Regions from separate parts of the Streptomyces sp. NPDC058326 genome, predicted to be linked through region 3. Evidence: riboswitches for the same ligand, from Rfam matches in the RefSeq annotation. Region 3 holds a riboswitch; each other region holds the start of a gene.
The links. A riboswitch is a leader RNA that binds a small molecule or an ion and turns the genes downstream of it on or off. The one in region 3 is predicted to bind cobalamin.

Region 1: another riboswitch for cobalamin. It lies ahead of ACFVYX_RS23120 (energy-coupling factor ABC transporter permease); the one in region 3 lies ahead of ACFVYX_RS33605 (ABC transporter substrate-binding protein).
Region 2: another riboswitch for cobalamin. It lies ahead of cobN (cobaltochelatase subunit CobN); the one in region 3 lies ahead of ACFVYX_RS33605 (ABC transporter substrate-binding protein).

What each region holds. Positions count from the first base shown of each region.
Region 1 is NZ_JBHVZO010000013.1:17,830-21,807, reverse strand. Features, by position in the region: gene ACFVYX_RS23135 (energy-coupling factor ABC transporter ATP-binding protein) at 1-203, opposite strand, end outside; gene cbiQ (cobalt ECF transporter T component CbiQ) at 200-949, opposite strand; gene ACFVYX_RS23125 (energy-coupling factor ABC transporter substrate-binding protein) at 956-1,453, opposite strand; gene ACFVYX_RS23120 (energy-coupling factor ABC transporter permease) at 1,450-2,148, opposite strand; cobalamin riboswitch at 2,177-2,411, opposite strand; gene ACFVYX_RS23115 (PTS-dependent dihydroxyacetone kinase phosphotransferase subunit DhaM) at 2,584-3,024, opposite strand; gene dhaL (dihydroxyacetone kinase subunit DhaL) at 3,021-3,641, opposite strand; gene dhaK (dihydroxyacetone kinase subunit DhaK) at 3,668-3,978, opposite strand, start outside.
Region 2 is NZ_JBHVZO010000003.1:307,702-311,679, reverse strand. Features, by position in the region: gene cobN (cobaltochelatase subunit CobN) at 1-1,849, opposite strand, end outside; cobalamin riboswitch at 1,927-2,060, opposite strand; gene ACFVYX_RS07000 (cobalamin biosynthesis protein CobG) at 2,139-3,431, shown strand; gene ACFVYX_RS06995 (precorrin-8X methylmutase) at 3,428-3,978, shown strand, end outside.
Region 3 is NZ_JBHVZO010000034.1:7-3,984, reverse strand. Features, by position in the region: gene ACFVYX_RS33610 (FecCD family ABC transporter permease) at 1-1,030, opposite strand, end outside; gene ACFVYX_RS33605 (ABC transporter substrate-binding protein) at 1,246-2,301, opposite strand; cobalamin riboswitch at 2,388-2,512, opposite strand; gene ACFVYX_RS33600 (cold-shock protein) at 2,633-2,839, opposite strand; gene ACFVYX_RS33595 (hypothetical protein) at 3,389-3,616, shown strand; gene ACFVYX_RS33590 (CsbD family protein) at 3,691-3,864, shown strand.

The DNA of each region.
Region 1 (3,978 bases), on a different contig from region 3:
CTCCCGCACCGGAGCCCGCCGCTCAGCAGCCGCAGCAGCGTCGTCTTGCCGCTGCCGTTGCGGCCGAGCAACGCGACCGCGCGCCCCTCCGCCACCGAGAAGTCCACGCCCGACAGGACCGCGGGCCCGTCCTCGTAGGCGAAGCCCGCGTTCACCAGCTCCACGACGGGGAGCGCGGAGGGCGGAGGCGTCGTAGACGTCACGGCAGGAACCTTTCCAGTACGAGGGTGAGGGCGACGAGGCCCGCGAGCAGCACGCCCGTCGCGGCGAGGAACCGGCGGGAGAGCGCGCACGCGGGCACCAGAACCCGCAGCGTCCCGTCGTACCCCCGCCCCGCGAGCCCCGACTGCAGGCGCTGCGCCCGGTCGAAGGCCCGCACGAACGTGGTCGCGCCGAGACCGGCGAGCGAACGCCAGGTCGCGGCCCGGGTGGTGTGCCCGAGCCGTGCCGCCTGCGCCTGCCGGATCTTGGACAGCGCGTCGAGCAGCAGGAAGATGATCCGGTACATCACGAGCGCGACATCCACCACCGGCGCCGGCACCCCCGCGCGGACCAGCCGGGGCAGGACATCGGAGACCGGCGTGGTGAACGCGAACAGCAGCACCCCGAGCGAGGCCGACGCCGTCCGCAGGAGCAGCTCGACCGCCTGCACCGGACCCCCGGCGGCCGGCGCGACAGGACCACGGTCGCCGCCCACCTCCAGGAGCAGCGGAATCGCGCCCGTCACACAGAACGCGAGGGGAACGCGGAACGCCCGCCACAGCGCCCGGCCCGGCACACCGGCCGGACCGAGCAGCACACCGAGCGTGGCGGCTGCCACGAGCGGCGCGCCCGGCCACGGTGGCAGGGAGACCGCGCAGAGGGTCAGACCGAAGCCGAGCAGCGCCTTCTCGGCGGGGTGACGGCGGCGCCAGCGACTGCTGTGCGCCGCCGCGTCGATCGGCAGCATCGGTGGCTACGCGTCCCGTCCGTCGACGCCCGCGCCCCCGGAGCCGCCCACGCCCCCGCCCTTGGCGCCGCTCCCCATGCCCTGACCGTCGGGGACGCCCGGGGCCGCGCTCTGACCGTCGGGGTTGCCCGGGGCCGTGCTCCGGCCACCCTCCACGCGTCCGGCGGAGACCTCACCCTCTCCGGCGCCCCGCGCGGCCTCCGCCCGCGCCGCCCCCTGCCTGCGGCCTCGCCGCAGCCCGAAGTAGTACGCGAGGACGCCCGCGCCCAGCGCCGCCTGGAGGGAGAACAGCGCGGACTCGATCTCCCCGGACGGCGGCTCGTACAGGGGGCTGAACCACGGTTCGTAGTCCGGCCGGAGCTCCGTGATCGCGGTCTCCGCCTCCGCGTCCGCCCCCGCGAACGGCTCCTCCTTGTGGTCCCCGAGCCCCAGCGCCAGCGGCAGTACCGCAAGCGCCGCGACGACGAACAGCAGCAGGGCGTTGATCTTCGCGTTCCGGCTCATCGCGCGGTCGCCTCCTCGCGTCGCGCCGCCGGGCGTCCACCGAGGACGCCGAGCCGGGTCAGTTCGCCCTTGCTGGACTGCGTCAACAGCCGCATCACGAGCACGGTCAGCAGACCCTCGCTCACGGCCAGAGGGATCTGCGTCAACGCGAAGATCCCCCCGAACTTGGCGAGCGCGCCGGCCACACCGCTCCCCGGGTCGGGGAAGGCGAGCGCCAGCTGCACGCTGGTCACGCAGTACGTGGACAGGTCGGCGACGAACGCCCCGGAGAAGACGGCGACCATCAGGGGCGCACCGGACCGGCGCAGCAGCAGGTACGTCCCGTAGCCGGCCCAGGGGCCGACGATCGCCATCGAGAAGACGTTCGCGCCGAGCGTGGTCAGCCCGCCGTGGGCGAGCAGCAGGGCCTGGAAGAGGAGTGTGATCGTCCCGAGGACCGCCATGATCGGCGGCCGGAACAGGATCGCACCCAGACCGGTACCGGTCGGATGCGAGCAACTACCCGTCACGGACGGCAGCTTGAGCGCCGAGAGGACGAAGGTGAAGGCGCCGGAGGCGCCGAGCAGAAGGGTGGACTCGGGGTTCGACCGTACTTCACGGGTCAGCGCGCGGACCCCGTGGACGACGAACGGCGCGGACGCGACGCCCCAGGCGGCCGCGTGCACAGGGGGCAGATACCCCTCGGCTATATGCATGGTTGGGAGACCCTCTCCAGCACCTCGTGGATGGACAACGCACCCTGGCCGGTCTCCTGGCTGACGGTCATACGTCCGGCTCCGCCTTCCCACACCACGACGGTCTCCCGTCGCGGTCCAGTGGCTTCCCCGGGGGAGTTCCCCGCGGGGGTGGAGCCGGACATCCCGATCACAGTGGCGAGGGCCGCACCGGTACTGCACCGGTTTCCCGTACACCAAGGCGCTGTGACACTAGTGCGTTGACCAGGTGCATCACAACACGGTCGCCACCCGGTGTGACTTCTCGCTCACTGCACCGCAGTTCCTGAGCGCGGCGCGCACGCGCTCCGCGCGGCCGCTCCCGGCGGCCGGGCGTGCGCCCTGCGCGGTCCCTCTCCCGCCGGCGCACGCCTCGGGAAGCCGCTCCTCACCGCCGGGCGTGCGCCCCCCCCGTGGTCACTCCTTCCGGTAGGCGTACGCCTCCGACGCCGCAGCCGCCACCGCGCCGAGGTCCCCGCCCGCGCTCGCCGTGACCAGGGCGGCGACCGCGCCCTCAACGAACGGCGCGTCCAGGAGCCGTGAGTCCTCGGGCAGCTCGTCGCCCTCGGCGAGCAGCGCCTTCACGGTGAGCACGGCGCTCCCCAGGTCGACCAGGATCGCCACTCCGGCGCCCCGGTCCACGGCCTTCGCCGCCTGGCGGATCAGCTCGGAACTCGTCCCCAGGCCACCGTCCGGGGTCCCGCCGGCGGGGGCGATCGGCGCCAGGTCACCGCCGCCGGCGAGCCCGCGGGCCAGCTCGGTCACGGCGGTCGCGACGGCGGCACTGTGCGAGACGAGCACGATGCCGACGGGCGCGGAGCCCCCGGGGGCCGCCGCGCCCCCGGCGGCCGCGCTCATGACGCTCCCTCCGTACGCGCGGTCTCGTCGAGCGCGGCGAACAGCAGCGCCGATGAGGCGGCCCCCGGATCCTGGTGCCCCACGGACCGCTCGCCCAGATAGCTGGCCCTGCCCTTGCGCGCCCGCAGGGGTACGGTCGCGAGGGCGCCCTCCCCGGCGGCGGCGCGGCCCGCCCCGAACGAGGCCCGCAGGCCCTCCACGGCCGGAACGAGCGCGTCCAGCATCGTCTTGTCCCCCACCTGCGCGCCGCCCAGCTGAGACACCGCGGACACACCGGAACCGAGGGCCTCGGCCAGCTGCTCCCTGGTGATCCGCTCGACGTCGCCGAGGGTCTTGCCGGTACGGCGCAGCAGTGTGCCGTACAGCGGTCCCGACGCGCCGCCCACGGTGGAGATCAGCTGCCGTCCGGCGGTGGTGAGCACCGCACCGGGTGTCGCGGGCGGCTCCTTGGCGAGGGTCTCCGTGACGGCGGTGAACCCCCGCCTCAGGTTCGTGCCGTGGTCGGCGTCGCCGATGGCCGAGTCCAGCTCGGTGAGCCGGTCCGCCTCACGGTCGACGGCCCCGGCCACCGCGGCGAGCCAGCGCACCAGGAAGTCCGCGCCGAAGGTCTCCGTCATGCCGGTCCCCTCTCCCATCCCTCGTCTCACCGGCCCCAGCGCAGCGCGGGCGTCTGTACGGGCGCGTCCCACAGGCGGAGGAGCTCCTCGTCCACCTCGCACAGCGTCACCGAGCAGCCGGCCATGTCGAGCGAGGTCACGTAGTTCCCGACGAGGGTACGGGCCACCGGCACCCGCCGCTCGCCGAGCACGCGCTGCACCTCCGCGTTGAATCCGTACAGTTCGAGGAGGGGAGTGGCACCCATGCCGTTCACCAGCGCGATCACGGGCCCGGACGGGCGCAGGTCCTCGACGACGGCGTGGACGGCGAAGTCCGCGATCTCCCGGGAGGTCATCA
Region 2 (3,978 bases), on a different contig from region 3:
GGATCGCGGGCAGCTTCGCCGGGTCCATGGACGAGATCTGCGCGTACTCGTCGAGCAGCTGCTCCAGGCGGGCGATGTCGCCGTACGAGTCGGCGCGGGCCATCGGCGGCACCAGGTGGTCGACGAGGGTCGCGTGGACGCGCCGCTTGGCCTGCGTGCCCTCGCCCGGGTCGTTGACGAGGAAGGGGTAGACCAGCGGGATGTCGCCGAGTGCCGCGTCGGGGCCGCAGGCGGCGGACAGGCCGGCGTTCTTGCCGGGCAGCCACTCCAGGTTGCCGTGCTTGCCCAGGTGGACCATGGCGTCGGCGCCGAAGCCGCCGTCCTCGGCGCGGGCGGCGATCCAGCGGTAGGCCGCCAGGTAGTGGTGGGACGGCGGGAGATCGGGGTCGTGGTAGATCGCGATCGGGTTCTCACCGAAGCCGCGCGGCGGCTGGATGAGGATCAGCAGGTTCCCGCGCCGCAGGGCCGCGAGGACGATGTCGCCCTCCGGGTTGCGGGAGCGGTCGAGGAACATCTCGCCGGGCGCCGGGCCCCAGTGCTCCTCGACGTGGGTCCGCAGCTCCTCGGGGAGCGTCGCGTACCAGCGCTTGTAGTCGGCGGCCGGGATGCGGACCGGGTTCCGGGCGAGCTGTTCCTCCGTCAGCCAGTCCTGGTCGTGGCCGCCGGCCTCGATGAGGGCGTAGATCAGCTCGTCGCCGTCGCCGGAGACCAGGCCGGGAAGCTCCTCGGCCGGCCCGAAGTCGTAGCCCTCGGCGATCAGCCGGCGCAGGAGGGAGACGGCGGAGGCGGGGGTGTCGAGGCCGACGGCGTTGCCGATGCGGGAGTGCTTCGTCGGGTACGCGGAGAGGACGAGCGCCAGCTTCTTCTCGGCGTTCGGGATGTGCCGCAGGCGCGCGTGGCGGACCGCGATCCCGGCGACGCGGGCGGCGCGCTCGGCGTCGGCCACGTACGCGGGCAGACCGTCCTCGTCGATCTCCTTGAAGGAGAACGGGACGGTGATGAGCCGGCCGTCGAACTCGGGGACGGCCACCTGGCTCGCGGCGTCCAGCGGGGAGAGGCCCTCGTCGTTCTCCTCCCAGGCGGACCGCGAGCCGGTCAGGCACAGGGCCTGGAGGATCGGCACGTCGAGCGCGGCGAGCGCCCCCGCGTCCCAGGCCTCCTCGTCGCCGCCGGCCTGCGCCTCGGCGGGCTTGGTGCCGCCGGCGGCGAGGACGGTGGTGACGATGGCGTCGGCTGCCCGCAGCTCCGCGAGGAGTTCGGCCTCGGGGGCGCGCAGGGACGCCACGTACAGCGGGAGCGGCCGCGCGCCGGCGTCCTCGATCGCGTCGCAGAGGGTGCCGACGAAGGCGGTGTTCCCGCTCATGTGGTGGGCGCGGTAGTAGAGCACGGCGACCGTCGGGCCCTCGGTGCTCCTCGGGGTGCGCTCCAGGGGTCCCCAGGTGGGGGCGGCGGCCGGGGCCTCGAAGCCGTGGCCGGTGAGCAGGACGGTGTCGGAGAGGAAGCGGGCCAGCTGCTCCAGGTTCGCGGGGCCGCCGTGCGCGAGGTAGGCGTGCGCCTCGGTGGCGACGCCGACGGGGACGGTGGACGTCTCCATCAGCTGGGCGTCGGGTGCCTGTTCGCCGCTGAGGACGACCACCGGCTTCCCGGCGGCGCGGACCGCGTCCAGGCCGTCCTCCCAGGAGCGGAGACCGCCGAGCAGCCGTACGACGACGAGGTCGGCGCCGTCCAGGAGACCGGGCAGCTCGGCGAGGGGGAGACGGGAGGGGTTGGCGAAGCGGTACTCCACGGGGCCGCCGGCCGCGCGGGCGCTGAGCAGGTCGGTATCGGAGTGCGACAGCAGCAGAAGCATGGCGAGCGCAGGCCTTCCTCGGGGTTGTCCGCGCCCCGGGTGGTCGTGTGGGTTGGGGCCTCCCCTGCTCGGGCGAAGCCGAGAGCCTGGGGAAGGGAGTTCCTGACTCACCCGTTCCGTTTCCGGGACGGGCTCACAGTGGCGGGACCGCGCCGGAGTCTCACCGGGCTTCCTCCCCGGGGTCCTGGGACCCCATGCCGATCTGCATCCTAGATCGTGGTGCCGAGGGGCGGGGCGGGCCGCCGAGTCGGCCTGATCACACCCGGTGGGCGCCCGGTGGCCCGTGGGTATGCTCGCCGCCATGCCGCCCACCCCACCCACGACGCCCGAACCGGGCGAAGCTCGCATACGGGACCGTGGCGACGCCTGCCCCGGGGCGCTGCGTCTGCACCCCGCCGAGGACGGCCGCCTCGCCCGACTCCGCCTGCCCGCAGGGCGCCTGACACTCCATCAGGCCGAGGCGCTCGCGACCGCGGCGGAGACCCTCGGCGACGGGCGGATCAGCATCACCTCGCGCGGCAACGCGGAGCTGCGGGGCCTCGCGGACAACTGCGGCGGCGAGCTCGCGGCGCTCCTCTCGGCGGCGGGCCTGCTGCCCTCCGCCACCCACGAACGCGTCCGCAACATCGTCGCCTCGCCGACCGCGGGCCTCGACGGACTCGGATGCGCGGACGTGCAGTTGTGGGCACGCGAGCTGGACACCGCCCTGTGCGCCGAGCCCCGGGCGGCTGCTCTTTCCGGCCGTTTCCTCTTCGTCCTGGACGACGGGCGAGGGGACGTGGCCACGCTCGGCGGAGATGTGAAGTTGATCGCAGGCGCCGACGGATCCGCCGCCCTGTGGCTCGGCCCTCAGGTCTTCCGGCTCGCCGCGGCCGACGCCGTACGGGCCGCCCTCGTCGCCTCCCTCACGTTCCTCGACGCCGCCGACGCGGCCGGGAACGGGGCCTGGCGGCCCCGGGAACTGCCCGACAGCCATGTGCCGGACTGGGCCGGGGCCCTGGCACGTGCGGGGATCGCGGCCGAGCCCGTACCCGTACCGCCGCTGCCCGCGGCCACGCCACCCGCGCCCGGCGTCCTGCCCGGCGGCGCCCTGCACGTCCTCGCACCGCTCGGCCGGCTGACCTCGGCTCAGCTGCGGGCCCTGCTGCCCGCCCATGAGATCCGGCTGACACCGTGGCGGGGAGCGGTCGTCGTCTCCGGAGCGGCCGTCGCCGAAACGGCCGCCGGGACCGAAGCCGCCACCGCCCGGCTCGCTGCCCTGGAGGCGTACGGGCTGATCACCCGGCCCGACGCCCCCGGAGCCGGAGTCACCGCCTGCACCGGGCGGCCCGGGTGCGCCAAGTCCCTCGCCGACGTCCGGGCGGACGCCCTCACCGCGCCCGCCGGGCCGCTGCCCGTGCACTTCTCCGGGTGCGCACGCGGCTGCGGACACCCGTACGGCCGCTGGATCGAGGTCCTCGCCACCGGCGACGACACCTATCTGGTGGACGGCGTCCCCACCCCCCGCACCTCCCTGTCCGCAGCGGTCGCGGCGGCTCGCGGCCCGTCGACCCACACGACCCCACCGCCCCACACGAGATGAGCGAGAGCGACACCATGTTCGACTACGAGAAGGACGGGACGGAGATCTACCGTCAGTCCTTTGCCACGATCCGCGCCGAAGCGGATCTCGCGGGCCTGCCCGCCGACGTCGCCCAGGTGGCGGTCCGGATGATCCACGCCTGCGGCATGACCGACCTCGTCCAGGACCTCGCGTACTCCCCCGGGGTCGTCGCGAGCGCCCGCGCCGCCCTCCGCGCCGGTGCGCCGGTCCTCTGCGACGCACAGATGGTCGCGAGCGGCGTCACCCGCCGACGGCTGCCCGCCGACAACGAGGTGCTCTGCGCGCTCTCCGACCCGTCCGTGCCCGGGCTCGCCGCAGAACTCGGCACGACCCGCTCCGCCGCCGCCCTCGAACTGTGGCGGGACCGCCTCGAAGGCTCCGTCGTCGCCATCGGCAACGCGCCCACCGCCCTCTTCCATCTCCTGGAGATGGTCGCGAAGGGGGCCGGGAAGCCCGCCGCCGTCCTCGGCATACCGGTCGGCTTCATCGGCGCCGCCGAGTCCAAGGACGCCCTCGCCGCCCAGGA
Region 3 (3,978 bases):
GGACGAGGACGAAGGCCGGGACGCCGATCAGCGAGGTCACCACGCCCACCGGCACCTCCTGGGGGTCGAGGACCGTGCGGGCGAGCGTGTCGGCCCAGACCAGGAACACCGCCCCGGCCAGGGCGGTGACCGGCAGCAGCCGGGCGTGCCCCGGGCCGGCCAGGGCGCGGGCGGCGTGCGGCAGGACGAGGCCGACGAAGCCGATGGCTCCGGCGGCGGAGACCAGAGCGGCCGTCAGGAGGGCGGTGACGCAGAGGAGGACGAGCCGCGTCCGGGCGACGGCGACGCCCAGCGCGGCGGCGGCCTCCTCACCGAACGCGAACGCGTCCAGCGTCCTCGCGTACCCGCCGCAGACCAGCAGGGCCGCCGCGAGCACCGCGCCGCACACTCCCACGTCGCCCCAGCCGGCCCCGCCGAGCGAACCGAGCAGCCAGAAGAGCACGCCCCGCGTGGTCTCGGCGTCGGCCGCCGTCATCACGACGAAGGAGGTGAGGGCGGAGAAGAGCTGCATCGCGGCGACGCCCGCCAGTACCACCCGGTCCGTCGAACCGCCGAGGGTGTGGCTGAGCAGCAGGACGAGCGCGAAGGAGAGCACCGCTCCGAGGAACGCCCCGCCGGTGACGGAGAGGAGGCCGCCGCCGATGCCGAGGACGACGACCGCGACCGCGCCGGTCGAGGCGCCCGAGGAGACCCCGAGGACGAAGGGATCGGCGAGCGGATTGCGCAGCAGCGACTGCATCACCGCGCCGCAGACCGCGAGTCCGGCTCCGCAGACGGCGGCGAGGAGGGTGCGGGGCAGCCGGAGCTCCCACACGATGCCGTCCCGGATCGGTGAGACCTCCGGGGCCTCTCCGCCGAGATGGGCGGCCACCACGGACCACACGTCACCGACGCCGATGTCCGCCGGGCCGATGGTGATGGCGACGGCCACCGAAACGGCCAGGACGGCAAGGCCGGTCACCGCCCACAGCAGCGCCGCGCCCCCTCCGCGCACGACGGCGACCGCCCGGCCGGGCGAAGCCCCGCCCACCGCCTCGCGGGGCGGGGGCACGGTCACGCCGCCGGGCGCGGTACTGGCCCCATCGGGCGGGGGCTCGGCCCCACCGGGCAGGCCCGCCGAAGCGCCGCGCGAGGCGCCGGCCCGTCCGGGCGGGATCGCCGACTCACCGGCCGGGGGCCCGGCCCCACCGGGCTGGCCCCCCGAAGCGCCGCGCGAGACTTCGGCCCGGCCGGCAGGTTTCGGCGTCACTTCGCGAGACCGTACGTGCGGAGGGCCGCCGCCACCTTCTCGACGCCCTCGACGGTACGGACGGTCGGGTTCATGGCCTGGCCGCTGAGCAGGACGTACCGCTTCTTCCGTACCGCCGTCATGTTCCGGGTGACCGGATCGGACTCCAGGAACTCGATCTTCTTGGCGGCGCTCTCGGCGGACTGCGAGCGGCGGGTCAGGTCGCCGATGACGAGGACGTCCGGGTCACGGTCGGCGACCGTCTCCCAGTTGATCTGGGGCCACTCCGCACGGGTGTCGTCGAAGACGTTCTTCGCGCCCAGCGCGCGGGTGACGATGCCGGGGGCGCCGCAACAGCCCGCCATGTAGGGGGATTCGGCGTTGGCGAACCAGTAGAGGACGGTGACGTCCCCGAAGTCGCCCCCGGCGGTGGCCCTCGTCACCCGGGAGGAGAGCTCCGCGACCAGCTTCTCGCCGCGCTCAGGGACCGCGAACACCCGTGCCAGGTCGCGGATCTCGCCGTACACGGTCTCCATGGTCAGGGGCCGGGTGCGGATGCCGTCGCCGTCGCCGCTGTTGTCCTTGCCGACGCAGTCGGTGGGCGAGAGGTAAGTGGGGACGCCGAGCTCCTCGAACCGCTCGCGGGGAGCCACCCCGCCCTTGCCGAGGGTGTACGCGAAGGACGCGGCGGCGAAGTCGGGTTCGGCGTCGAGCACCTTCTCGAAGGACGGGTAGCGGTCGGCGAGTCGCGGGACCTTCGCGTTCTCCTTCTCCAGTCCCTTGAGCACCGGGTCGGTCCAGGTGGCGGTGCCCACCATGCGGTCGGCCAGACCGAGGGAGAGCATGATCTCCGCCGTTCCCTGGTCGAGGGCGACGGCCCGCCGCGGCGGCCTGTCGACGGTGACCCGTCGGCCGCAGTTGTCGTCGATCGTCACCGGGTACCCCTGCCGCGGGCCTCCGGCCGTGTTCTTCGAGGGCTGTACGGCGGATCCGCCGCCGCAACCGGTCACGGTCAGGAGCAGGGCGCCGGCCAGCAGGAGGGCGGCGGAGCGGGCGGGATGTGCGAAGGGCACGGGAATTTCCTCTGCGGCCACGGCTCATACGCGGAGCCTGTCGTACGGAGCTCCCCGGCCGACAGCGTGCCGCCGGGGCCGCCAGCAGGTCTTCGGACTCGGGGTCATCCGGACGGAGCGCCTTCCCGGGCCGTCGTGCAGCCCAGTGGCCGATGCTCCGCCCGTCGCCCTCACCGCTGCGCGTCAGTTCCGGTCTCGCACCGGATTCCCTGACCCGTGCGCGTACCCGTTCGGGTGCGCGCAAAGGTACGACTGGCTTCGGCACAGTACCACCGGCCCGCTCCCCCGCCCGGGGCGCCGCCGGTGGCACGCGCGTCCGTGCCGCTGGACGTCAGACGCGCAGTTCCCTCGCCTCGAAGCGGCCGTCACCGAGGACCAGGACGAAGGAGACCTGCTGCCCCTCGGAGAGCGAGTGCTGCTCGCCCTCGATGTCCGCGGCGCTGAAGTAGACCTGTTCCTCGGAGCCCACGGGAAGGACGAATCCGTACCCGCCGGCGCGGTTGAAGGACTGCACGAACCCTTTGCTTCTGCCTTCCACGGCGGCCTCCTCGTCGTCATGGGCGACACGGCCGAGGGGAGAGGACGCCCGTCCCGGCCGCATCCGCGTCTCAGGGGACTTGTACCCCGCCGGCCCGTTCTTCGCCCGTCGTCGTGGACGAGCGGACGCTCCTCGCCGCCGCGGCCACGAGCCCGGCGCCGGACCGGCGGGCCGCCGCGCCGGCCTGTGTGCGCACCCCTCCCCCGAGTCTCGTACAATCTTCAACAGAGGCCCGGTGCCGGAGATCCCCCGTGTCCGACACCGGGCCTCGCCCTGCCCTGAGAGGTACGCGACAGGTACGCGCCTCCGTCGGACCCCGCCGCCCGGGTACGCGATCCTCGCCGTGATCCGGGCGATGCGCCGCGCCGACTCCTCGGGAGCGCCCACCGGCCGAACGATGTGGCTGACGGTCGGCCGCACGATCGCCTCGCACCGGCAGGGGCCCGAAAGATCCCGTGAGGCACTGTTTCGTCCGGGCGTCATCGGGCAGCAGCACCTCGTGCCACCGGCGGCCACCGGGGCGCGTACAGCTGCGTCAGGGAGAGGACCATGAGCCACCACGACAGGCACGGCAGCGACCAGGACTCCCACCCCGAGCCTCCGCGGACCACACCGTCCGGGGCGGAGGGCGAGAGCGGGGACGCGGAGGCACGACGGCAGGCGGAGGAGGCCGTGCGGGGCGGGCCGGATCGCGACGATGAGGAGGCGCACGGCAGCACCGCCAAGCGTCAGGCTCCCGGGGTCGGCCGCGAGGAACAGCGGAGACCGCACCCGTGAGTCGCGCGAGTCCCGTGCGTAGCTCTCCCGTTTCCGGGAAGTCGCAGGTCGAAAGAGATTTCAGGAGGTGTCGCATGTCCGCCGGTAAGAAGGCGAAGAACGCCGCACAGACCGCCAAGGGCAAGGCCAAGGAAGCCACCGGCAAGGCTGTGGGGAACGAGAGCCTGGAGATGCAGGGCCGGGTCGAGCAGGCCAAGGGCGATGCGAAGCAGGCGGGGGAGAAGGCCAAGGACGCGTTCAAGCACTGAGGAGCGCGAACGGCCGGCGGACCGGGCCCACCGAGGCCCGGGCGCTACTCCACCAAGCCCAGCCGAGCCGACACCCCCCCCACCCCCCCCCCCACCACTGGGTTGAGAAGGCGG